Regions from separate parts of the Salinivibrio sp. EAGSL genome, predicted to be linked through region 2. Evidence: predicted binding sites of a transcription regulator. Region 2 holds the regulator's gene; each other region holds the start of a gene.
What was found. Region 2 encodes CRP, which controls carbon source genes, mostly activating them, when cyclic AMP is high. Its sites were predicted from a motif close to TGTGANNNNNNTCACA; they were not measured.
Positions count from the first base shown of each region.

Region 1: dinG (ATP-dependent DNA helicase DinG) is a predicted target of CRP. The motif match lies at 2,398-2,413, and genes of this name have one in related genera.
Region 3: HLG76_RS04710 (glycogen/starch/alpha-glucan phosphorylase) is a predicted target of CRP. The motif match lies at 2,584-2,599, and genes of this name have one in related genera.
Region 4: cdd (cytidine deaminase) is a predicted target of CRP. The motif match lies at 2,277-2,292, and genes of this name have one in related genera.

Region 1 covers NZ_JABWMG010000003.1:40,207-45,604, reverse strand. Annotated here, with positions in the region: gene HLG76_RS02665 (conjugal transfer protein TraR) at 1-63, shown strand, start outside; gene HLG76_RS02660 (DUF2057 domain-containing protein) at 198-845, opposite strand; gene HLG76_RS02655 (porin) at 934-1,968, opposite strand; gene dinG (ATP-dependent DNA helicase DinG) at 2,505-4,577, shown strand; gene HLG76_RS02645 (TSUP family transporter) at 4,592-5,365, shown strand.
Region 2 covers NZ_JABWMG010000002.1:14,481-19,878, forward strand. Annotated here, with positions in the region: gene HLG76_RS01480 (YheU family protein) at 34-252, shown strand; gene HLG76_RS01485 (phosphoribulokinase) at 309-1,178, shown strand; gene crp (cAMP-activated global transcriptional regulator CRP) at 1,428-2,060, shown strand; gene HLG76_RS01495 (DUF1338 domain-containing protein) at 2,180-2,971, opposite strand; gene astD (succinylglutamate-semialdehyde dehydrogenase) at 2,982-4,463, opposite strand; gene astA (arginine N-succinyltransferase) at 4,465-5,398, opposite strand, start outside.
Region 3 covers NZ_JABWMG010000005.1:128,628-134,025, forward strand. Annotated here, with positions in the region: gene malT (HTH-type transcriptional regulator MalT) at 1-2,204, opposite strand, end outside; gene HLG76_RS04710 (glycogen/starch/alpha-glucan phosphorylase) at 2,713-5,163, shown strand; gene malQ (4-alpha-glucanotransferase) at 5,294-5,398, shown strand, end outside.
Region 4 covers NZ_JABWMG010000001.1:231,703-237,100, reverse strand. Annotated here, with positions in the region: gene HLG76_RS01065 (thiopurine S-methyltransferase) at 1-283, shown strand, start outside; gene HLG76_RS01060 (DMT family transporter) at 327-1,226, opposite strand; gene cdd (cytidine deaminase) at 1,322-2,218, opposite strand; gene HLG76_RS01050 (hypothetical protein) at 2,528-3,028, opposite strand; gene sbcB (exodeoxyribonuclease I) at 3,242-4,663, opposite strand; gene HLG76_RS01040 (FMN-dependent NADH-azoreductase) at 4,832-5,398, opposite strand, start outside.

The DNA of each region.
Region 1 (5,398 bases), on a different contig from region 2:
AACTATTATCACCACGATCCGGCCACTCGCCGCGCGACAACGGGCCCCCGTAAATCGGTGTGAGCCCAAGGTCGACTTTCGCTTGTCTCACCGTGGCTTAAACGAAACGCGCCCAGCATCCGCTGGGCGCGTTTTTTATTGACCGTTTAAGGCTGTCAAGCACGTGATACTGACTACCACGCCTCCCCCGAACGCGCTTAATCTTGATCAATGATCCAACGACGGAAGGTTTTACGCTCTTGGTCGCTGGCTTTGGTGTACCAAAGCTTAAGCTGCGACAAGGCATCGCCTTTAATAGAGGCTTGTCCTTGGTCGTCGACCTCGACTAACACGTCGTTAAGGTTTTTGCTTTCACCTTGGTCGATAATAATACCGTTTTCGCGGTTGTACTCGGCCACCAGCGCTTCCATATCGGCATAGGCGCCAAAGCCATCACCTTTAAGCTCGACGGCCTCTAACGGCATTACCTCGCCATTATCAAACTCAGCCTGCCATTGTGGGTTATCATCAAAATAGCTGGTCGCCTGGGTTTTCACTCTTAGATTGGCATCAATGTTAATGGTGGCATCGCGGCCATCAACGTCCAGCTCAAACAAATACGGGCGCGAGGTAAAAATCACCTCTTTACTGCCGCGTTTCACCTCGCCGTCAAAGCGCATCACCAACTGATGGGTACCATTATCTAACTCAATGCTCTGCTGCGGCGCCCAGTTGTCAAAACTGACTTTGCTGCCATCGACCACCAAAAATTCAATATGGCGTGCTGAGGTAATTTCCGCCGCATGGATGGCGCTCGATGCCATCAGTGCACCCAGCACCCACGCAGCCTTTGTTAAAGTTTTCATTGTCACTCCAAACGGTAAGACGAAAAAAGCCGCCCTGAGGCGGCTTTAGTAATCAGTGCTACATCTCGCAATAATGGTTTAAGCTCAATTAGAACTTAACTTCCATACCTGCTACATAGCCAAAGTCTTGGTCATCACCGTCGCTGTCGCCAACTTCTGCGTACACATGCGCGTTGCTGTGCAGTGCATAAGTCACGTTAGCGTAGTAACCGTTAACGTCTGAAGTGTTACCTTCTACGTCTTTGTTATCATAACCGATACCAAAGGTGGTTTTACCCATGGTGTAGTCAGCAGCGATAGACACGTAGTCCGTTTCAGTATCAATTACTGTACCAGTTTTGTCGTCTTCAACAGAAGTACGGCCAACAGATGCAGCAATACCTACGTTTTCGATGCCCGCATATTCGATTTCGAAGTTATACGCGTCTGAATCAAGGTCAGCAGTACGACCTAAGTTATCAGCTTTCTGATAGTATACACGCGCGTCAACGTCTGCAAAACGATAACCTAAACGTGCTTCATAGATGCGTAGGTCATCCCCACCGCCGTAGTAGCCTTTGTCTGCATCAGCAGCTGCACCTAAAGAATCATCGTCAAAGCCGTCGCTGAAGTCAGTGTAGGTTGCAGCACCGTAAACAGTACCGTTGTCGTATACATACTTACCAACTTGAGTGGCTTGGTTGATATCAACACCGAAGCTGTTTACTGACAGCTCGTAATCTTTAGTGATACCAGAATCGTCCATCAGCAAGTATTGACGACCGGCAGTAAACTGACCCCAGTCACCTTTAAAGCCAACATATAGCTCATCGTTTTCTACGTTTGAACGATATTCGCCAGTATCAGCACCGTCAGCGCCACCAGCCATTTCAAACTCAAATCCCATCGCAGCAATTGCCGTCAATTTGTCTGAAACAGCAATTTCAGTATTGATAGCGAAGTCGCCATCGTCCAGACGCCATTTCGCGTCTTGGTTGTTACCGATTTCTTGAATGTACTGAACTTCAGCAGCACCTGATGCGTCTACTTTAACGCCTTCTGCGTCATACAGGTTGATGCTTGCTGATGCTGAGCCAGCAGCCAGCAGAGCTGGTACTGCCATTGCTAGAATAGTCTTTTTCATGGTTAATCCACTGCCTTTTCTATTTAGTCATTATGAGTTCCTTCATGGAACTCTGTTTTATGGTGACTGTCACTCTGTTACCGGCAGCAAACGCTGCAAAGCACAAAATGCCAGTTCACTGAAACTTCGTGGCTAATCGTGCAGAACATTTGAGGTTCTGTCAACTGGCTGGAAGCGCATTACAAAATAGACAAAAAACACTTAAAAACAAACAGATAGGAAAAACTAATGAACTAAGATCACAGTTTAAACCTCGTTAGCAGTGTGCGTTGATGAAATTTAACAACAACCCTTTGCGATATAAAATTTTGACTAATGTCTTTTATTATTTAATTTTTAGAATAAAAAACTAATCAACAGCTTAAATACGGCTTTTTGTTGATCAAACGGCAGATCAGCAAGATAGCAGCGAATGGTTCAAATTAAATTCGTGACCAAGATCTCATATCTGTAAGGAAAACTTACATTTCGCGATCGTTTTCACGTTTTTTCCCCGTGTTATACTGGGGCTTATCCTTTACTACTCGGACCTGTTGATGCTCAGCCCTGCCGTAAAATCAGACATTCGCGCGTGCTACCAAACGCTACAAGACCAACTTCCCCACTTTATTCCGCGCAAAGCTCAAAACTATTTAGTGGCAGAGCTGGCCAAAACCTTGGCGGGTGATTATGACCCCAAGCGTCGGCTACTGGTGGCCGAGGCCGGCACTGGGGTGGGCAAATCAATGGCGTATTTGATGGGCGCGATTCCGTTTGCGCTTAACAACAATAAAAAAGTGGTGGTGTCGACCGCAACCGTGGCGTTGCAAGAGCAGCTCGCCGATAAAGATATCCCGTTTTTTCATCGTATCTGCCCCAAGCCGTTTGATTTTATCTTGGCAAAAGGGCGGCAACGTTATTGCTGTGCACACAAGCTGAGTGCAGTGGCAGATACCGAGAGCATCCAAGGGGCGCTATTTGCCCAAAAGCCCAAGCGCAGCGAGCAATTGTTGCTGAATGATCTTTACGTTGCCCTGAGTCGAGGAAAATGGGATGGCGACCGCGACAGCTGGCCCAAACCGATTGCCGATCACCTATGGCAAGCGGTCGCCTCTGACAAACACACCTGCCATGCTGGCCTGCCCGCTCACCGTGGTTGCCCCTTTGCCAAAGCACGCGAGGCAATGGATAAAGCGGATGTGGTGGTGGTCAATCATAGCTTGCTGCTCGCCGATCTCGAGCTCGGCGGCGGGGTGATCTTGCCCGAGCCAGAGCAGTGCCTGTATATGATTGACGAGGCGCACCACCTTCCCACGGTGGCGCGTGACTTCTCAGCCGCCAGTGCCAGTTTGCTCGGCGTGGTCGGTTGGCTAGAAAAGCTGAACCAAGCCGCTACCAAGTTGGGAAATACCGCGGATATGACGCGCGCACACCGCTTTGTTGATAGCTTACTCGAGGCGATACAAACTCTGATCCCAGGGTTACGCGAGGCAAAAAATATGCTCAGTCAACTGTCGCTCAACGACGACGGTTGTTATCGCTTTGCCGATGGTGAACTGCCCGAAGCCCTGATTGCGCCCAGTGAGCAGCTTAAAACCGCGAGCAAAAAAGCCCATCAGGCATTGGGAAAGATCCATGATTTGATCAATGAGCGTCTGAAAGAAAATGACATTTCTGCCAAACTGGCTGATCCGGCGCTCGCCGAAACCGCGTTTTTCCTCCAACGGTTAGAAAATTTAGAAAAAGTCTGGACCTTAATGGCCCAACCGAATGCCGATAAAGGCGCACCGCTTGCCCGTTGGGTGCAAGCCTGCCGTGAGCGCGAGGGGGATCTTTGGGTGCATGTCTCTCCCTTAGAAGTAGGCTGGCGTCTGGATCAAATGCTCTGGTCTCGCGCCGCCGGGGTTGGCCTGTTTTCTGCGACCTTGCGCGCCCTGAATCGCTTTAGCTATTTTTGCCGCCAAGTCGGACTCAGTGAAAGCGATGGTTCGCGTTATTTAGCCTTGCCCTCGCCGTTTGATTACGCCAATAAAGCGCGCTTGGTGATCCCAACCATGCCTTGTGAGCCGCAAGCCAGTGCCTTTACGGCGGCGCTGAGCGAGAAAATTCTTGAGCACCTAGAGGGCGAGCGAGCGTCCTTGGTATTGTTCGCCTCTTATTGGCAGATGAAACAAGTCACCCAAGCCATTGAGCAAACGGTCACACAACGCGGCTGGCAACTGCTCTGTCAAGGGACACAATCGCGCACGGCACTATTAAAGGCCCATCAGCAAGCAGTCAGTGCGGACAAAACCAGTATAATTTTTGGCACCGGCAGTTTTTCCGAGGGCTTAGATTTGCCCGGTAACTTATTGACTAATCTCATTATTACGAAAATTCCCTTTGCGGTCCCCACTTCTCCAGTGGAAGAAGCTCACGCGGAGTACATTGAACGCTGCGGTGGCAATCCGTTTTTACAAATCGCGGTCCCAGAAGCGAGTAAAAAGCTGGTGCAATCAGTCGGTCGTCTACTGCGCAAAGAGGAAGACTCTGGTAAGGTAGTGCTTCTTGACCGGCGCATTATCACCCGCAGATATGGCCAATCTTTACTCGACTCGCTGCCGCCATTCAAACGCGTGATCGAACCTTAAATTAACGAGTGACTATGCTTGAATTGATTGATCTTTCGACCTTAGTGATCCTAGGGCTGACTGCTTTTGTCGCCGGCTTTATCGATGCCGTCGCCGGCGGTGGCGGCATGCTGACTGTTCCAGCCCTGTTATCACTGGGTTTGCCGCCCCATGTGGCGTTAGGTACCAACAAACTGGCCGCGACCTTTGCCTCCAGCACCGCCGCCTTTACCTATTATAAAAAACGTCTTTTTTCGCCTTTATTTTGGCAACACGCGTTTTGGGGCACCTTGATTGGCGCAACCGCAGGGACTTTACTGGTTGATGTGCTAAGCACTGAATGGTTAGAAAAAGCGATCCCCGTGGTGGTGCTTGTGGCAGCGATTTACACCGTTTGGCATCCCCACCCTAAGGGAGATAACAACCAGCTCCCCGCGCGCTGCCCTAAGTTACCGATGAAGCAATGGAGCCAAGGCCTGTCGTTGGGCTTTTATGATGGCGTTGCCGGTCCGGGTACGGGCGCGTTTTGGACGGTGTCTACCATGTCGCTCTATCGGATGAATATTTTGCTCTCTTCCGGATTGGCGAAAGCGATGAACTTCACCAGTAATATTACCTCATTGGTGGCGTTTGCGCTTTTGGGCCATGTGAACTGGGCGCTTGGGCTGACCATGGGCGTATGCTTGATGCTGGGGGCATTTATTGGCGCCCACTCCGCGATTCGTTTTGGCAGTCAGTTTATTCGACCTATTTTTGTGACCGCGGTGGTGATTTTAGCCGGTAAACTGGCCGTTGATGCTTGGTTTTAATCGCCGTTATCGTCGCCGCTGTGCGTGACTGAG
Region 2 (5,398 bases):
TCTCAGCCATAAATCAACAAAAGGTGATGTAGTATGATGGTTCCTTGGCAATCGGTCCCTGAGGAAACACTGACTCGTTTAATCGAGCACTTTGTGTTACGGGAAGGAACCGATTATGGTGAGCAGGAAGTCAGCTTTGCACAAAAAGTGGCGGATGTTCGCCAACAACTGCAATCCGGCGACGCCGTGATTGTGTATTCTGAGTTGCACGAGACAGTGGATATTCGTCGTAAAGAAGCACTCAGATCTTAGCATCGCTGTACGCAATAAACAGCGATACACATTCAGACTGAATGACAGGGCGCGTCATGTCGGCTAAACATCCAATCATCGCGGTCACCGGCTCTTCAGGAGCAGGGACCACCACCACATCCGAAGCATTCCGTAAGATGTTCCAGATGATGAACATCAAAGCGGCGTGGCTAGAAGGGGACAGTTTCCATCGCTTTACGCGACCGGAAATGGACGTCGAGATCCGTAAAGCACGTGAGCAAGGACGGCACATTAGTTACTTTGGCCCCACCGCCAATGATTTTCCGCGATTAGAGCAGTTTTTCCGTGAGTACGGTGAACTCGGCACAGGCAAATATCGCCGCTACTTGCATACCTTTGACGAAGCGGTGCCCTACAATCAAATGCCAGGGACCTTCACACCATGGCAGGATTTACCCGACAATACCAACGTACTATTTTACGAAGGCTTGCACGGCGGTGTGGTTGATGGTGAGGTCAATGTCGCCCAACATGTCGACCTATTGATTGGTATGGTCCCGATCGTCAACCTTGAGTGGATTCAGAAGTTTGTCCGCGATACCCGCGATAGGGGCCACTCACGCGAAGCGGTCACCGACTCGATTGTGCGGTCGATGGACGATTATTTGCATTATATTACGCCGCAATTCTCACGCACTCACATTAACTTTCAACGGGTGCCGACGGTCGATACCTCCAACCCACTGAACGCCAAAGGCATTCCTTCGTTGGATGAGAGCTTTGTGGTGATCCGCTTTCGAGGGATGAAAAACGTCGACTTTCCTTATCTGCTGCAAATGATCACGGGGTCTTTTATGTCACGGCATAATACACTCGTCGTGCCAGGCGGTAAGATGGGCTTTGCGATGGAACTTATCATCCGTCCATTGATTCAGCAGCTAATCGAAAAAGGCAAGATTGGCTAGGGCGTAGCGCATCTATCGTGTATTACTTCTCAAGCCGTGATCTTAGCCACGTTTTTGCCAGTTTTTTAGGCGGTTGGCCTAGATCAAAATCAAGAAATTGCTAACAAAAAAAGATACACTCTTGTTAACATACAGTGAGCTTGTAGCCCGCGCCCAGACTTCGTATTCTGTGCATAGATCTGGTGGGTTACCCCTCAGACAAAGATAGGACGTTGTTGCCGGGCAACACATGCAGAGGAAATAAGTTATATGGTTCCAGGAAAACCTCAAACAGACCCTACACTCGAGTGGTTCCTTTCACATTGTCACATCCACAAGTATCCGTCTAAAAGCACGCTGATTCATGCAGGCGAAAAAGCGGAGACCTTGTATTACATCGTGAAAGGGTCTGTCGCCGTTCTAATCAAAGATGAAGAAGGCAAGGAAATGATCCTGTCTTATCTTAACCAAGGTGATTTCATCGGTGAGCTAGGCCTTTTCGAAGATGATCAGGAGCGTACCGCTTGGGTTCGGGCTAAGTCTCCTTGTGAAGTGGCAGAAATCTCATTCAAAAAGTTCCGCCAACTGATCCAGGTTAACCCCGATATATTGATGCGTTTGTCCTCACAAATGGCGCGCCGTTTGCAAGTGACCAGCCAAAAAGTGGGGGATCTTGCCTTCCTGGACGTCACGGGCCGTATTGCGCAAACCTTGTTGAATTTAGCGAAGCAACCCGATGCCATGACGCACCCTGATGGCATGCAAATTAAGATCACACGTCAAGAAATTGGCCAAATCGTTGGCTGCTCGCGTGAAACCGTGGGGCGTATTCTTAAAATGCTGGAAGAGCAAAACCTTATTTCAGCCCATGGTAAAACCATCGTGGTATACGGTACCCGCTAATCACAGCGCTCTCTGTATTCCCAACCGACGCCCTGGCGTCGGTTTTTCTTTTTAAAACAAAAAAAAAGGAAGAGCGAACTCTTCCTTAACCGTTTAGGCCTCGTTATATCCACTATTTGTTAGTGCGTGCTCTCAAAAATTTTATCCGCTGAAGCGGCAACAAACCCCTGGTACAACTCACCGTTGGGCAACACATAACGCTTAGCAAACTCATAAAACCCACCTGGAATGGTTTGCGTGCCATCAGAGAAAACAACAGGGACACGGTCAGCCATGGTGGAGGATTGCTCCAGATAAACGGATGCGTCCCCTTTTACTTCCCCACCCGCTTCGTTAATTGCAAAGCCATTGTCTCGCAGCTTTTGATTAACCGATTGGCAATGATCATGAGCCTTTAACTGATTGACACTCACTGTGAAATGATTCGCGCCATAACCGTGCGCGGCTACCCAGGACGCGTATTCACTCTCCTCAGCAAGCGCTTGATAGGTGGCGCTATCGATGTCCCAAAGCCGCCCCTGATGAAGAAAATCGCTCCCTGTTAGTGACGACGCATCGACTTGTGCCACCAGCTTATGAACAATGGCTTGCAGCGCAGGCGAGCATTGCTCGACCATCAATTCACTGATAAACACTTTCGGCATCAAAGGATCGGGGTGCTCGAAATGGCAGGCATTGAGCTTTTTCGCTTCAAAGGTATAGTCCCCTTTTTGCTGATAGCCTAGCGCCAGGAAGGGGCGCGCCAAGACCTCAAGCCCAACCTTGGGCAAACCAAATGTCCGCAAGGCAATATGATCATTGATTAAAGGCTGCCCTTCTTCGAGCAAGGCATGTACCTGATGTGCCGATGGGCAAAGACGGTTAATATAGTCTTGCCATAATTTATCGAATAACGCTTGGCCACTGTCCATATTGGTCTCCTTAATCTTGTTGAGTCGGAATACCGGGGGCGAACGTCTCAGGCAGTACCACCTGCTCCCCTTCCATTGATGCCATGGGATAAGCGCAATAATCGGCGGCATAGTAAGCGCTTGGACGTAAATTACCCGACGCACCTGGCCCGCCAAATGGCGCATCACCGCTTGCCCCTGTCAACTGACGATTACGATTCACAATCCCTGCGCGAATATGATCGAGGAAGTATTGCCATTCGCCCTCGTCTTCACTGATAAGGCCTGCCGACAAACCATAGCGGGTATCATTCGCCTTCGTGATCGCATCAGCCATATCCTGATAGCGCTGCACTTGTAGTAGCGGACCGAAATACTCTTCGTCGGGTAACGCTTGAATGCCACTCACATCTAAAATCCCTGGAGAAATCACCGCATCGTGTAAATGCTCGCACTCTATGACGGGGGTAGCTCCCAGATCGATCAATTTCTGTTGTGTGGCCAAAATCCCCTCGGCGGCAGCCATTGAAATTTGGGCGCCCATGAAAGGCGCGGGATCATCAAACTGGCCACCCACTCGCACGGTTTTGGTCCATTGTGCTAGGCGAGTCAAGATCTTGTCACCCACTTCTCCCTCAGGCAGCAGCAGGCGGCGTGCACACGTACACCGCTGACCGGCACTGAGGTAGGCCGATTGAATAATGGTGTATACCGTGGCGTCTAAATCACCGAACTGATCACTCACCACCAAGGGGTTATTGCCTCCCATTTCCAGCGCCAGCATTTTATCGGGCTGGCCAGCAAACTGACGATGAAGAATATGCCCCGTATTGGCGCTACCGGTAAACAATAAACCGTCAATACCGCGCGCTTGGGCCAGCGCCTCGCCGGTATTGCGCCCACCTTGTACCAGGCTGATCAGTCCTTGCGGTAATCCCGCTTCGAGCCAATAGCCCAAGGTCTTCTCTGCGACTTTTGGCGTCAGCTCAGAGGGTTTAAATACTACGCTGTTGCCCGCCAATAAAGCTGGAACAATGTGGCCATTAGGTAGATGCCCAGGGAAATTGTAAGGCCCGAATACCGCCATAACGCCAAGTGGACGATGGCGTAATACCGCTTGGGTGCCATTGACGTCTTTTTCACGTGAGCCTGTTCTTTCGTGGTACGCGCGCAAGGAGATCGCCACTTTGCCTACCATGGCCCCGACTTCGGTTTTGGTTTCCCACAAGGGTTTGCCCGTTTCTTCGGCAATGACCCGAGCCAGTTCATCGGTATTGGCTTTCACTATCTCGGCAAAGCGCTCCACCAGCGCTTGGCGCTCAGAAAAATCGGTATTACGCCAACGCAAAAACGCGTCGCGTGCGGCGCTGACTGCTTGCTCCACTTGCGAACGACTCGCTTCTGCACCTTGCCAAATACATTGACTATCAAAGGGGTTTTGCGAGGTCATGATCTCGCCCTCGCCTTTTACCCACTCGCCATGAATCAAATGGCCTGCTGATTGCTTTGTCATTTTATCCCCCCATGGCAATCAAACGCAGTTGATCGCCGTTTTTTACATTCAATGCATCGGCAACCGCTGGGCTAATCACAACTTGATTGGTTTCGTGATCGATCGCAGCTTTCGCCGCGGTGGCACGGAAGCCAGCAAAATCGGTATTCGATATTAAATAATCCTGTGCGCTACTGTGCTCTCGTACGCGCGCTGAGGCGGTGAAAGAGTGACGTACAGACTCAATATTGGGGCGTAAGCATTCTACCGTTGGGCCCGCATCAAAGATGTCGACATAACCACGGCAAGAAAAGCCCTCTTTTTCCAACAAGCGTAATGCTGGACGGGTATTCGGGTGCACTTGACCGATAACTGCACGAGCTTCCTCACTCAGTAGGCTCACATAAATCGGCAATTTAGGCATTAAGTCGGCAATAAACCCTTTGGCACCAATCCCGGTGAGATAATCCGCCAAGGTAAAGTCAATGTTAAAAAAGTTGTCTTTTAGCCACTGCCAAAACGGCGAGTTACCCTCGTCATCCGACACACCGCGCATTTCGGCAAACACCACGTCAGCGAAGCGCTCTGGAAATTGCGCCAGCATTAGGAAGCGGCATTTAGACAATAACTTACCGTTTAACCCGCCACGAAACTCTGGACGCATAAACAGGGTGCAGATTTCTGTCGCCCCCGTGTAGTTGTTGCCAAAGGTCAACACTTCAACAATGTTGTGCACGTTCAGTTTGCGTGATGAATGTACCACCTTGGTCAGATGGTAACTGTAAAACGGGTTATCAAGACCAATGGCGGCTTCGATGCCCGTGGTCCCTGCGATTTCACCGGTTTCTAAATCTTCGGCGACCATCAGATATCCCTCTGGCCCCGGCTCTGTCACCTGTTTGGCAAAACTCTCAAGCGAATTATTAATCCGCCCCTGTAGCAAATCGGCATCGACC
Region 3 (5,398 bases), on a different contig from region 2:
ATAAGATTTCGGTTCTTATCTGTCACGAGATTGGCTTGGTTCGCCTCGCGACGGAGAAAATCAATGGCTTGGCGAGCCTGATCATACTGACCTAGATGGAGGTGCGCCCGGGCGATATTACGCCATTGAAGCTGGCTAAAGTGATTACAGGCCGATGCGGGGCGAACGGCTTGATGGAGCCACTCCTCCGTATGAGGAAGTTCGTGTTTGGCTTGCCAATAGAGTAACAACGATAAAGACGCGTTAGCGGTCCAATCGACATGATAAACCGACTCACGTAATAGATGCTCAATATGCTCAATGTGCTTGGCAGCTTTGTCGAGTTCACCGCGGCTAACAGCGACGCGGGAGAGCATGGAATAACTGTGTAGATGTTTGCTCGGGGGCTGATTCTCTAGCACTTGGAGCCCCTTGTAGGCACAGGCTTCGGCTTCGTCTAAACGGTTCCAACACCAAAGAATTTGTGCGCGAAGACGTAAAGCAAATTCATGTAAAGGAACTTGGTGTAATTGCTGATCTTCAATGAGTTGATCGGCACTGTCGAGCAGCTCAAATGCCGCTTGCACATAGCCTTGTGCCAGAAGAATTTCACTTTGTTGTAAAATTGCCCAAAGTGCCTGGTGATACACTTGGTGCTGGCGAGCGAGTTTTTCCGTTTGTTGCATCATCGATAAGGCACGATCGAGCTCGCCGAGCACATGGTTCACCTCGCCAACGACAGATGTCGCGACAATACGGCCACGGTAATTGGCGCTATCTAGTTGCTCAAGTGCTTTTTCAGCCAGGCGCATGGCTCGCTCTGGGTCGTTGGCATTAATTGCCACCTGTGCAAGTAGCGCATTGGCATTGCCTTGATAATCAATGTCGAGCGGTATTTCGCGAGCTTGATAGGCTTTTTCTGCACTTGCTAATAGCTCACCCACTTCATGATAGCGATGCTGGCTTTGTGCAAGCCAAGCTCGAAGTAGGCTTAAACTCGGATACTGGTACAAGTACTCGTTATTTAGCTTGCTGATAGCCGCTTCGAGGGTCGATAGCTCCCCACGGTTAAACATCCGCCAACCATATTGATTCAGAATATCTGCCAACAGGGCATCATCCTCGCCATAACGTGCGTGGCGCAATGCTTGATGTGGCGATTCAAGCTTGAGCCAAGCTAAGGCCGCTTGCCGATGCAGTGTTTGTTGCTGCTGTGGGATCCGAGCCTGGCGCTCATGGGCAAGAAATTCAGCAAATAGATGGTGAAAACGGAACCAATTGTTGTCGCCTTCGAGTGGATAAATAAATAAACCGTAGCGGTTCAGAGACTCCAGCATCCCCAACGCGTCGCCGCGCTCCGTTAAGGCATAGACTAATTCATCGTTGAACATTTCTAATACCGACACTTTCATCAAAAACTGACGGGTTTCAGTATCAAGTAAATCAAACACTTCTTCCGCTAAATAGTCCCAAAGGTGGGCATGGTTAAAGCTGGCACACGAGGCCGCGCTTTGCATGAGCGTACGCTTTTGGTGCTGTGCTTGAATCGCAATCAGTTGCAATGCTGACGGCCAACCTTCAACGTAGGTACACAAGGCATTGGCGGTTGACTCATCGACCCCATCGGCCACGCGTTGATTAAAAAAGCGGGTGGTCTCTTCGTTATCAAAGGCGAGTAATTCGTTCCCGATTTCGATCATTAAGTCACGAACACGCAAGTTCGCGGTGCCCAATGGCGGGTTGGCTCGTGAAGTGACGACCAAAGTGAGGTTATCCGGCATGTGCTTGATGAAAAAACGCATGGCTTCATGGATTTCTTCGTTATCAATAAGCTGATAATCATCCAATACCAGATAGCTGGTGGCATGAAAATTCGCTAACTCGGCAAACACATCGGATAAAAGTGCACGAAGCGATGAGAATTGGCGCTTCTCAGCAAGCTTAATGGTGTTTGCGCAGCCTTCTTGCGTGGCTTGATGCAGGGCTTGTAACAAGTAGTTAATAAAGCGGAAGCTATCATTGTCACTGTCATCAATACTAAACCAGCCAACATGGGACTGATCAGCCAGCCATTGTGCGGCCATGGTTGTTTTGCCATAGCCGGCGGGGGAGCGGAACATCACTAATTTATAGTGAGGCGCTTGTTGTAGCATATCGAGCACCCGAGGGCGCAATATGGCGTTATAAAGCCGACCTGGTCGAGTAAGTTTTGATGGGATCCACATAACACACTGTCCTTAACCTCAAATACGGTGCCGGCCCCTCAGCGCGACACTGCTTTATCCTCCTTGGAGTCTATGCGACTCCTAGATCGCAAACTATGATCTCTCTCCACTCTTGTGTTGATTGCTCTAGAATGGTGCATCTACGCCCTATATTTGTGATTTATATCACAATAGTTTTTTGTTTTCGCTATCCTTTTAAATAGCTTTGTACATTTATGTGTCCTGGAAAATATAGAATTTGCGCTGGCGCACAAAAATAACAAAAGTGATTTCTTACTTTTCATGCTGCTTTTCGAATGCTTTTTGTCCCATAACGTGATGTTGATCACTGGCTTGTATGTGGATGCTAGGATTGATGAGAGGCGGCTCACTGTTGGTGTGTGACACAGCTCTCTACGCCCTGCTATCTCCTCCTTTCCGTCACTGTGAGTGGGAGGATGTTTGTTACTCTCGAGTTGGGCAGGATGAATAGCCATCAAGGTTTCATTCCATTATTGAGAGTTATGACATGACCCCAAAACAGCAACATGCCTTTGATAAAAGTGCGTTTAAAATCAGCATGGTCCAACACTTGACCCAGCTAGGTCACGCACCTGAAACCGCTCAACAACGCGATTGGTACCTTGCCTTAGGGCGTGCATTAGCTGAGCACACAACAGGCGACTTGGTGGCGACTGAAAACGATCAAGCGATCAAACAGGCCAAAAGCGTTAACTATTTATCTCTTGAATTTCTCATTGGCCGTTTGACGGGCAACAACCTGATTAGCATGGGTTTATACGATGTGATTGCTGAGGCCGTTGGTGAACTCGGTCTGGGTCTTACCGACTTATTAGAGCAAGAGCGTGACCCGTCACTCGGCAACGGTGGGCTTGGGCGTCTCGCCGCTTGCTTTATGGATTCACTCGCGGCACAGCAATATCCAGCAGTTGGCTATGGCTTACACTACGAGTATGGCCTTTTCCGCCAATCTTTCGATCAAGGGGCGCAGCAAGAAGCGCCTGATGCATGGCGTGAGCCAGAAGGCTACCCTTGGGAAGTCGTCCGTCCGGACCTGACTCAAACCATTGGTTTTTATGGCCATGTTGAGGTCGTTGAAGAAGCGGGGCATACCTATCGTCAATGGGTGCCTAGCTTGAAAATCCAGGCAATGCCTTGGGACTTACCCATTGTCGGTTACCAAAGTAACACCGTTTATCCATTGCGTTTGTGGGAAGGTCGAGCACTGACACCGTTCGCGCTTGATGCTTTTAATGCGGGCGAGTACACCCATGCGCAGCAAGCTGATATTGATGCGGGTAACCTGACTAAAGTCCTTTACCCCAACGATAATCATGATGCGGGCAAGACGCTGCGTTTAATGCAGCAGTACTTCCATAGCGCCGCCTCAGTGGGTGACATTCTTCGCCGTCACTTGGAAGCCGGACATGCGTTGGCGGCGTTGCCGGAGTATGAAACCATTCAGCTTAACGATACTCACCCAACGATCGCCATTCCTGAACTGATGCGTGTGTTGCTAGATGATTATCGCTTAGGTTGGGATGAAGCGTGGGCCATTGCTAGCCGCACCTTTGCTTACACGAACCACACGTTATTACCTGAAGCGCTTGAAACGTGGAGTGAATCGCTCATGGCAGAGCTTCTTCCTCGCCATATGGAGATCATTTTCGAGATCAACCATCGTTTCTTACAAGACGTGGAGCAAAAGTGGCCTGGTGATGTGCGCAAACAGCAAGTGTTATCCGTGATCGATGATCAAGGTGAGCGCATGGTACGCATGGCGAATCTGTGTGTGATTGGCTCTTATGCTGTCAACGGTGTCGCGGCCTTGCACTCACAGTTGGTTAAACGTGATTTATTCCCTGAGTTTGATGCGCTTTATCCAGGTCGCATTCAAAATGTGACAAACGGCATTACACCGCGTCGTTGGTTGAAGTTCTGTAATCCTGATTTATCAAACTTGATCAGTGAAAAAATTGGCGAGCAGTGGCCAGCACAGCTTGAGCAACTCGAGCAGGTTGCACAATATGCTGACGACGCTGATTTTCAGAAAACCTTCATGGCGGTCAAGAAGCGCAATAAACAGCGCCTTGCTGACTGGGTAAAATCCAACCTCGATATCACGCTTAACACCGATGCGATTTTCGATGTTCAGATCAAGCGTCTACACGAATATAAGCGTCAGCACTTGAATCTATTGCATGTGATTTCGCTCTATCAGCGCTTGCTTAACGAGCCAAACTTTGACATGGCGCCACGAGTGGTCTTTTTTGCTGCCAAAGCAGCCCCAGGTTATGAACTGGCAAAATCGATCATTTTCGCTATCAACAAGGTGGCCGAAACGATCAATAACGATCCACGCGTTGGCGATAAGCTTAAAGTGGTGTTTATTCCAGACTACCGCGTAAGCATGGCAGAAATTATCATTCCAGCCGCCGATGTGTCTGAGCAGATTTCTATGGCCGGTAAAGAAGCGTCGGGTACGGGTAATATGAAAATGGCCCTTAACGGTGCCTTGACCATTGGTACCATGGATGGCGCTAACGTCGAGATCCGTGAAGAAGTGGGTGACGATAATATCTATATCTTCGGCTTAGATGTTGATGGGGTCACCGAATTACGCCAAAAAGGCTATCAACCCGAAACAGCGTACCAAAATCAACCGCTTCTAAAAGCCGCTTTAGATAGCCTATTGGATGAAACCTTCACGCCAGGGCAGCCTGGATTGCTGCGCCCTGTCTTTGACAGCGTGATGACAAGTGGTGATCCGTACTTATGTTTGGCTGACTTTGCCGATTATGTCCGCGCACACAATGACATTGATCGTGATTATCGAGACATGTCGCAGTGGGCACGCAAAGCCATTCTTAACACCGCGCTGGTTGGTAAGTTTAGCTCTGACCGTTCCATCCGTGATTATGTTAATAATATTTGGCAGCTAAAAGCGATTAAACGCTAATTGCTAATTGCTAATTGCAATATAACGGGTTAACAACCTGATAGGTGGCAAGGGATTCGCCTTGCCACCTGATAATAATGACAACAATATTGCCCAATAAAAGAAGGGGGCAGACCCCTCGGAGAAAGCGATGAAAGAATCTGCATTAAAGACAGTCGCACACATGGCGAACCTTGCCGACCGTTATATCAGTGCTTGGGGCACAGAAGCGGCGGTGCCAGACAGTACCTTACAT
Region 4 (5,398 bases), on a different contig from region 2:
GAGCCCGACTTCGCTGATCTACGATCGTGCCGCTTTGGTGGCGATGCCACCGTCGATGCGGGATCAGTATGTGCATCGTGTGCGTGATCTTTTAGCGCCGGGAGGCCGCCTATTACTGATCACCTTGTTTTATCCGCAGGCCGATGATAATCCGCCGTTTTCCATCGATACGTCAATAGTGGAAGAGGCGTTTTCAGGGCTCGATATTAGGTTGTTAGAGACGCAAACCGAGCCAGAGGGTGACCGAGGTGAGCAAGTCTGGTTGATAAAAGCCAACGCTTAGTGCTCGGTTTGGTAGAGCCATGCTCGGATAGCGCCGTTTTGCGCTAGACGGTTTTGACTCGAGGTTGATTAGACTGTCGTGATTCCCAGTGGGTAATAAAGAAAACGGCTGCGATAATAATTCCTGCGCCGAGCCATAGCCGGCCAGGTGGAACCCAGCTGAATACCAGCCAACCAAAGAGGACGTTCAGCGGCAGTTTAGCGTGATCAAACGGCTGAACAAACGAGGCATCTGACGCGGCATAGGCTTTGGCTATTGCCCACTGTGCGAGTGCGGTGAGCATTCCAGCACCGAACAGCATCCACCATGCCATTGCAGATGACGGCAGTGTCCAGTCAGGCACGGCCAAGAGTAGATTAAATGGGGTGATCAACAAAAGGAGGTAAACGACCATCGTGGTCGGTGGATCGTAGGCTGATAACCGTTTCACCATTAATGAATAGGTCGCCCAAAAGAAAGCGGCGCCTATCGGCAGTAACGTTGCCCATGTAAAACCATTTGACCAAGGTTCTAGGATAATCATCGCGCCACAAAAACCCGCAAGTGTGGCCAAGCTACGTGCAATACCAACCCGTTCACGAAGAAATAGCCCCGATCCTATGGTTGCAAACAGCGGTGATGTCATTAGTAGGGCTATGCCTTGCCAAATGGGAACCGGATAAGCGAGCGCCCATAGCCAAAGTTGGATCCCAATAACAGAAATAAACACCCGCAAACAATGTTGCCCAAGGTGCTGGGTTTTTAAAGATTGACGAATCCCCAGTTGCTTTAACCAGGGGATCATGGCCACTAAGGCAATGGCATATTGAATAAAAGCAACGGTCGTCGAAGGCAAGCCCAACTTGAAGCTAACATATTGAGAAAGGCTGTTGACTAATGCGAAGCATAAGCCTGCAGTGAGCATCCAGGCCGCGCCTTGGAGGGGATGATGAACTTGTTTCATTACCGTGACAATCCGAAAAAAGACGTACGGATAGTAGCGCAAATTAGGCCTCAGAGCGATCAGAAATCCCCGCTGAGGCCAAGCGTATCATGTGGTTAAGTTGAAAGGGTCGAATAGACGAAAGGAATATCAGGATCCATCGCGTCCAATGTGGCTTGGGTATCGGTCAGATGGCTCACCGTACTGTTTGTCATCTCGGCCAGCGCCACCGACCGAATGTCGTCCCAGTGATAGCCGGCCATATTGGTCGCAATGAGCGCCACTTGAAGCGGGGGTAAACTCGGGTTAAACGCCGCATTTTCGGCATACATCCCAGAGAAAACCGCCCCATCAGATGTTTCAACGGCCACGCCGCTGTAGTTACCCGAATACGGTGCATGACTTCGGTTCGCTGCATCGGCGGCAGCTTTGAGTAGTGGAATATCAATATCGTCTGTGGGTAACTGGTGTGGCGCGTCAGTTAATAAACGTGATTCAACCCCTAAATCGGCAGGACCAAAGGAATCAGGTAAATACGCATGTAACGGTTTGGGATCCGTTTTTGGTAGCTGAATGGTGAGTGATTCTGCACCGTTTAGCTCATTCATAAACTGACGGCAATGACCACATGGGCTGTAGTTGATTGTGATATCGGTTAAGCGAGTTGCCCCTTTGGTCCACGCATGGGCAATCGCGCATTGCTCGGCGTGAATGGTTTGGCCTAGTTGCACCCCTGTGAACTCAATATTGGCTCCCAAGTATAGGGTGCCATCTTCGCCACGAACGATGGCGCCAACGTTAAACGTTGATATCGGAGTCACCGCATAAGCCGCCGCTATTGGCAATAGAGTAAGACGCAATGCGGCGCCAGATAGGCCACTTTCGGCTTCCATTTGCGCCACTTGCTCTGGTGAAAATGTCGCACCAAAGTGTGTGTCAGTTATCCAATCAGAGACAACGCGTTGTAATGCGTCGGGCAATTGTGTCAGTGCATCGGTTAGTGCAGTTCGCATAGCATCACTTCTTAGTCATTAACGGAGGCTCAGTGTAGGGAAGCACTCCTGATAATTATGTGATAAAAGTCACGCATAATATGCAAAACTGATTTCGTTGCTGAAAGTTAGAGTGACATCAATGTTTTTTCGCCTTCTAATTTTGCCAACGCTAACGCTGCAAAAGCCAATGTTGCCAGCGCGAAGGTCACCGGATCCACGATCATTAGAGATAAGACAAAGTCAGATAAAACATCAACGATCTGAGCTCACAACGCGAATAGTGTGAGTGTGAGCTCGAAAGTACTCGGATTTCGCGTCGACGAACAGCTACTGCGTTAATAACGCAGTAATGCCAATAATGAGGCTCGCGGTCGCAATCAACACAATAAGCGGTTTTGTAATGCTAAAAGAGGGATCCCCTAATGCCGGTGATTGCGTTGCCGGGGATGGGGTGAGATCAGGTTGATTTTCCGCCGGCGTGGTTGGCCGTTGCGCAAAGGTTTGTTGGGGTAAAGCAACACGAAAACCAAACTCGCCAACCACGTCAAAGGGCAAGCACTTTTTACCGTTGCGGTAAGACTTAGCCATGAGCGAAGTGACCACACTTTGGTGTTGCGCAAAAGAACTGTCGGGTAATGCGACTTGTTTAAACAAGGTGCGACTTGACAACACCTCGCCTGCGTAATAACAAAGCATTTCGAGCATTCGTGATTCTTCATACGACAAAACCGTGATTGCCTGATCCGTCCAATACAGTGTGCGGCTCTCTGGCTCAAAATCTACTTCAGGAAAACGGTAACAGCGTGTATTTACTTTTGTTGTCATCATCAAGCCCACTCCAAACGACAGCTTTTATAAAAGTGTGGACTCAAATCACAGAACTGCAACTCGTTAGCATGTCTTTTTTGGGTCTAGTTATGCAGGCATGATGTTGAATTTTCTGATTTTATAAGGAATAACAATAGATTAAAAAAAGCACAACCGCTATGTCGCCATAACGGTTGTTGAACCTATCGAAAAACACGACATCGTCTATCGAGGCTAACCGACTAATGATTCGACGTAATGGTAGACCGCTTTCAAGATACGGACCTTGTGCTCATCCGCCTGATGATGATCCGCCAGTTGCTGTAGGTTGTCCATGTACGTGGGAAGGTGTGTTTCAAAATAATCGCGGCGGTGCATAAACCACTGTTTTTGTTCATCGTCAGTAAGTGTCCACGGATAGTTGCGGGCACGATAACGAAACAACAGAGGTTTGATGCGCCAATCGTCGACACTCAAGTCAATCCCGGCAAGGTTTTCTGGATCTTGCGCGCGGATAATGTCCATCGCGCTGCGATCACTTTTTGAAAAAAAGCCAGCATACAGTGCGTTATCAACATCTTGATTGTCAAAGGGCTTGGATTGCGCGAAGACAGCCACCAGCTTCTCTCGGATTTCGGGCGCCGCCTTTAGTGCTTTAAGATGTTGAAGACATGCTTCTCTATCCACGCCAAGACGCGCGGCATCGTCAGGACGAAGTACTTTGGCATCGGCTAAGACCGGGCATTTATTGATATGGATAAGCTTTAATGGTGCCGGCAATTGGTCGTCACTCAATGCTTGACGAGGAGTATATAAACGCTCACGGAGGGCATCGGCATCAAGCGCGAATAAAGGTGAAGGATCGCGGGCAAGATCAACGGTGATCACGGCATTGGGGTTGTCAGGATGCCATGCCACTGGCACAACCCAACTGGTGTTGCCTCGCTCGGTGCCAAACATACCTGAGACATGTACCAGTGGTGTCATGTTGACCACGTCAATCAGGTGCTTAATTTTATTCTTATGGCGGTGAGTGAGAAGGTAATCAAACAACCGGGGTTGCGCGGCTTTCACTTTTTTCGCTAACTCAATGGTCGCGTGCACATCCGCCATGGCGTCATGCGCATCACTGTGTTCAATGCCATTGGCGACGGATAAGTTTTCTAACTTAAAACTGGGCTTACCGTTTTCGTCATGTGGCCATTCAACCCCTTCAGGCCGCAACGCATAACAGGCGCGCATCACATCGAGTAAATCCCAGCGCGAGTTTCCGTTTTGCCAGCTCCACCCATATGGGTCAAAAAAGTTACGATATAAGGTATACCGTGTCACTTCGTCATCAAATCGAACATTGTTATAGCCAATTACACAGGTGTTCGGTTGAGACAGAGCCGCATGGATTTGGGCAATAAACTCCGGTTCGGGCAGCCCTTTTTTCAGTGCGAGTTGCGGGGTAATGCCTGTGACCAAACAAGCTTCTGGGGCCGGCAAGTAATCATTGGGGGGCTGACAAAATAGCACCAGAGGCTCGCCAATAATATTAAAATCACTGTCGGTGCGAACGCCAGCAAATTGGCAAGGCCTGTCTTTACCCGGATGGGTACCGAACGTCTCAAAGTCGTAAATAAAAAAGGTTGGCTGGTCCGCGTCTGTCACAATCGAATCCAATTTGATCAAACAAAAGAAAGCAGAGTCAATACCCTGCGATAAGTGCTCATGGTAACACTGGCAAGACGTATCACCAATCCTGTCGGTGGTAAGATCAAATGCGTCAAAGCCTGCAACTAAGCAGGCTCTGATCGATCATCTACAAACAAAGGCGCATTAAGAGGCAAGGCGCTTCAGTGTTTGCTTCGCCTCGTCGATGGCTTTTGTCGCGCTTTCTTCGCCCATAGCGAGGCCTTCTGCATAGACAAACTCGACATCTGTGATCCCAATAAAGCCAAGCACCGTTTGCATATATCCGGTGACATGATCCGTGTCTCCTCCTTTATGCATCCCCCCTCGTGTGGTGACCACAATGGCGCGCTTACCGGTTAGCAGGCCTTCAGGCCCGTTTTCGGTATAGCGGAACGTTACCCCTGCACGGGCAACCAGATCAATCCATGCTTTTAACTGCACGGGGATGGTAAAGTTATACATAGGTGCCGCGATCACTAGAGTATCGCTTTGTTGTATTTCTTCAATCAGTTGGTCCGATGCTTGTTGCACCTGTTGTTGCGGCTCAGTGAGCTCGTCTGCGCCACGCAAACCACCGACGTTATTTCCTGTTAGCGTAGGCAAAGGAGTCGCCGCCAGGTCACGCTCAATCAGCGTCTCTGGAGACAGGGAATCCACTACACTGTCAATGACTGCGTTTGAGCTAGAGTAGGGGCCGAGAATGCTTGATTT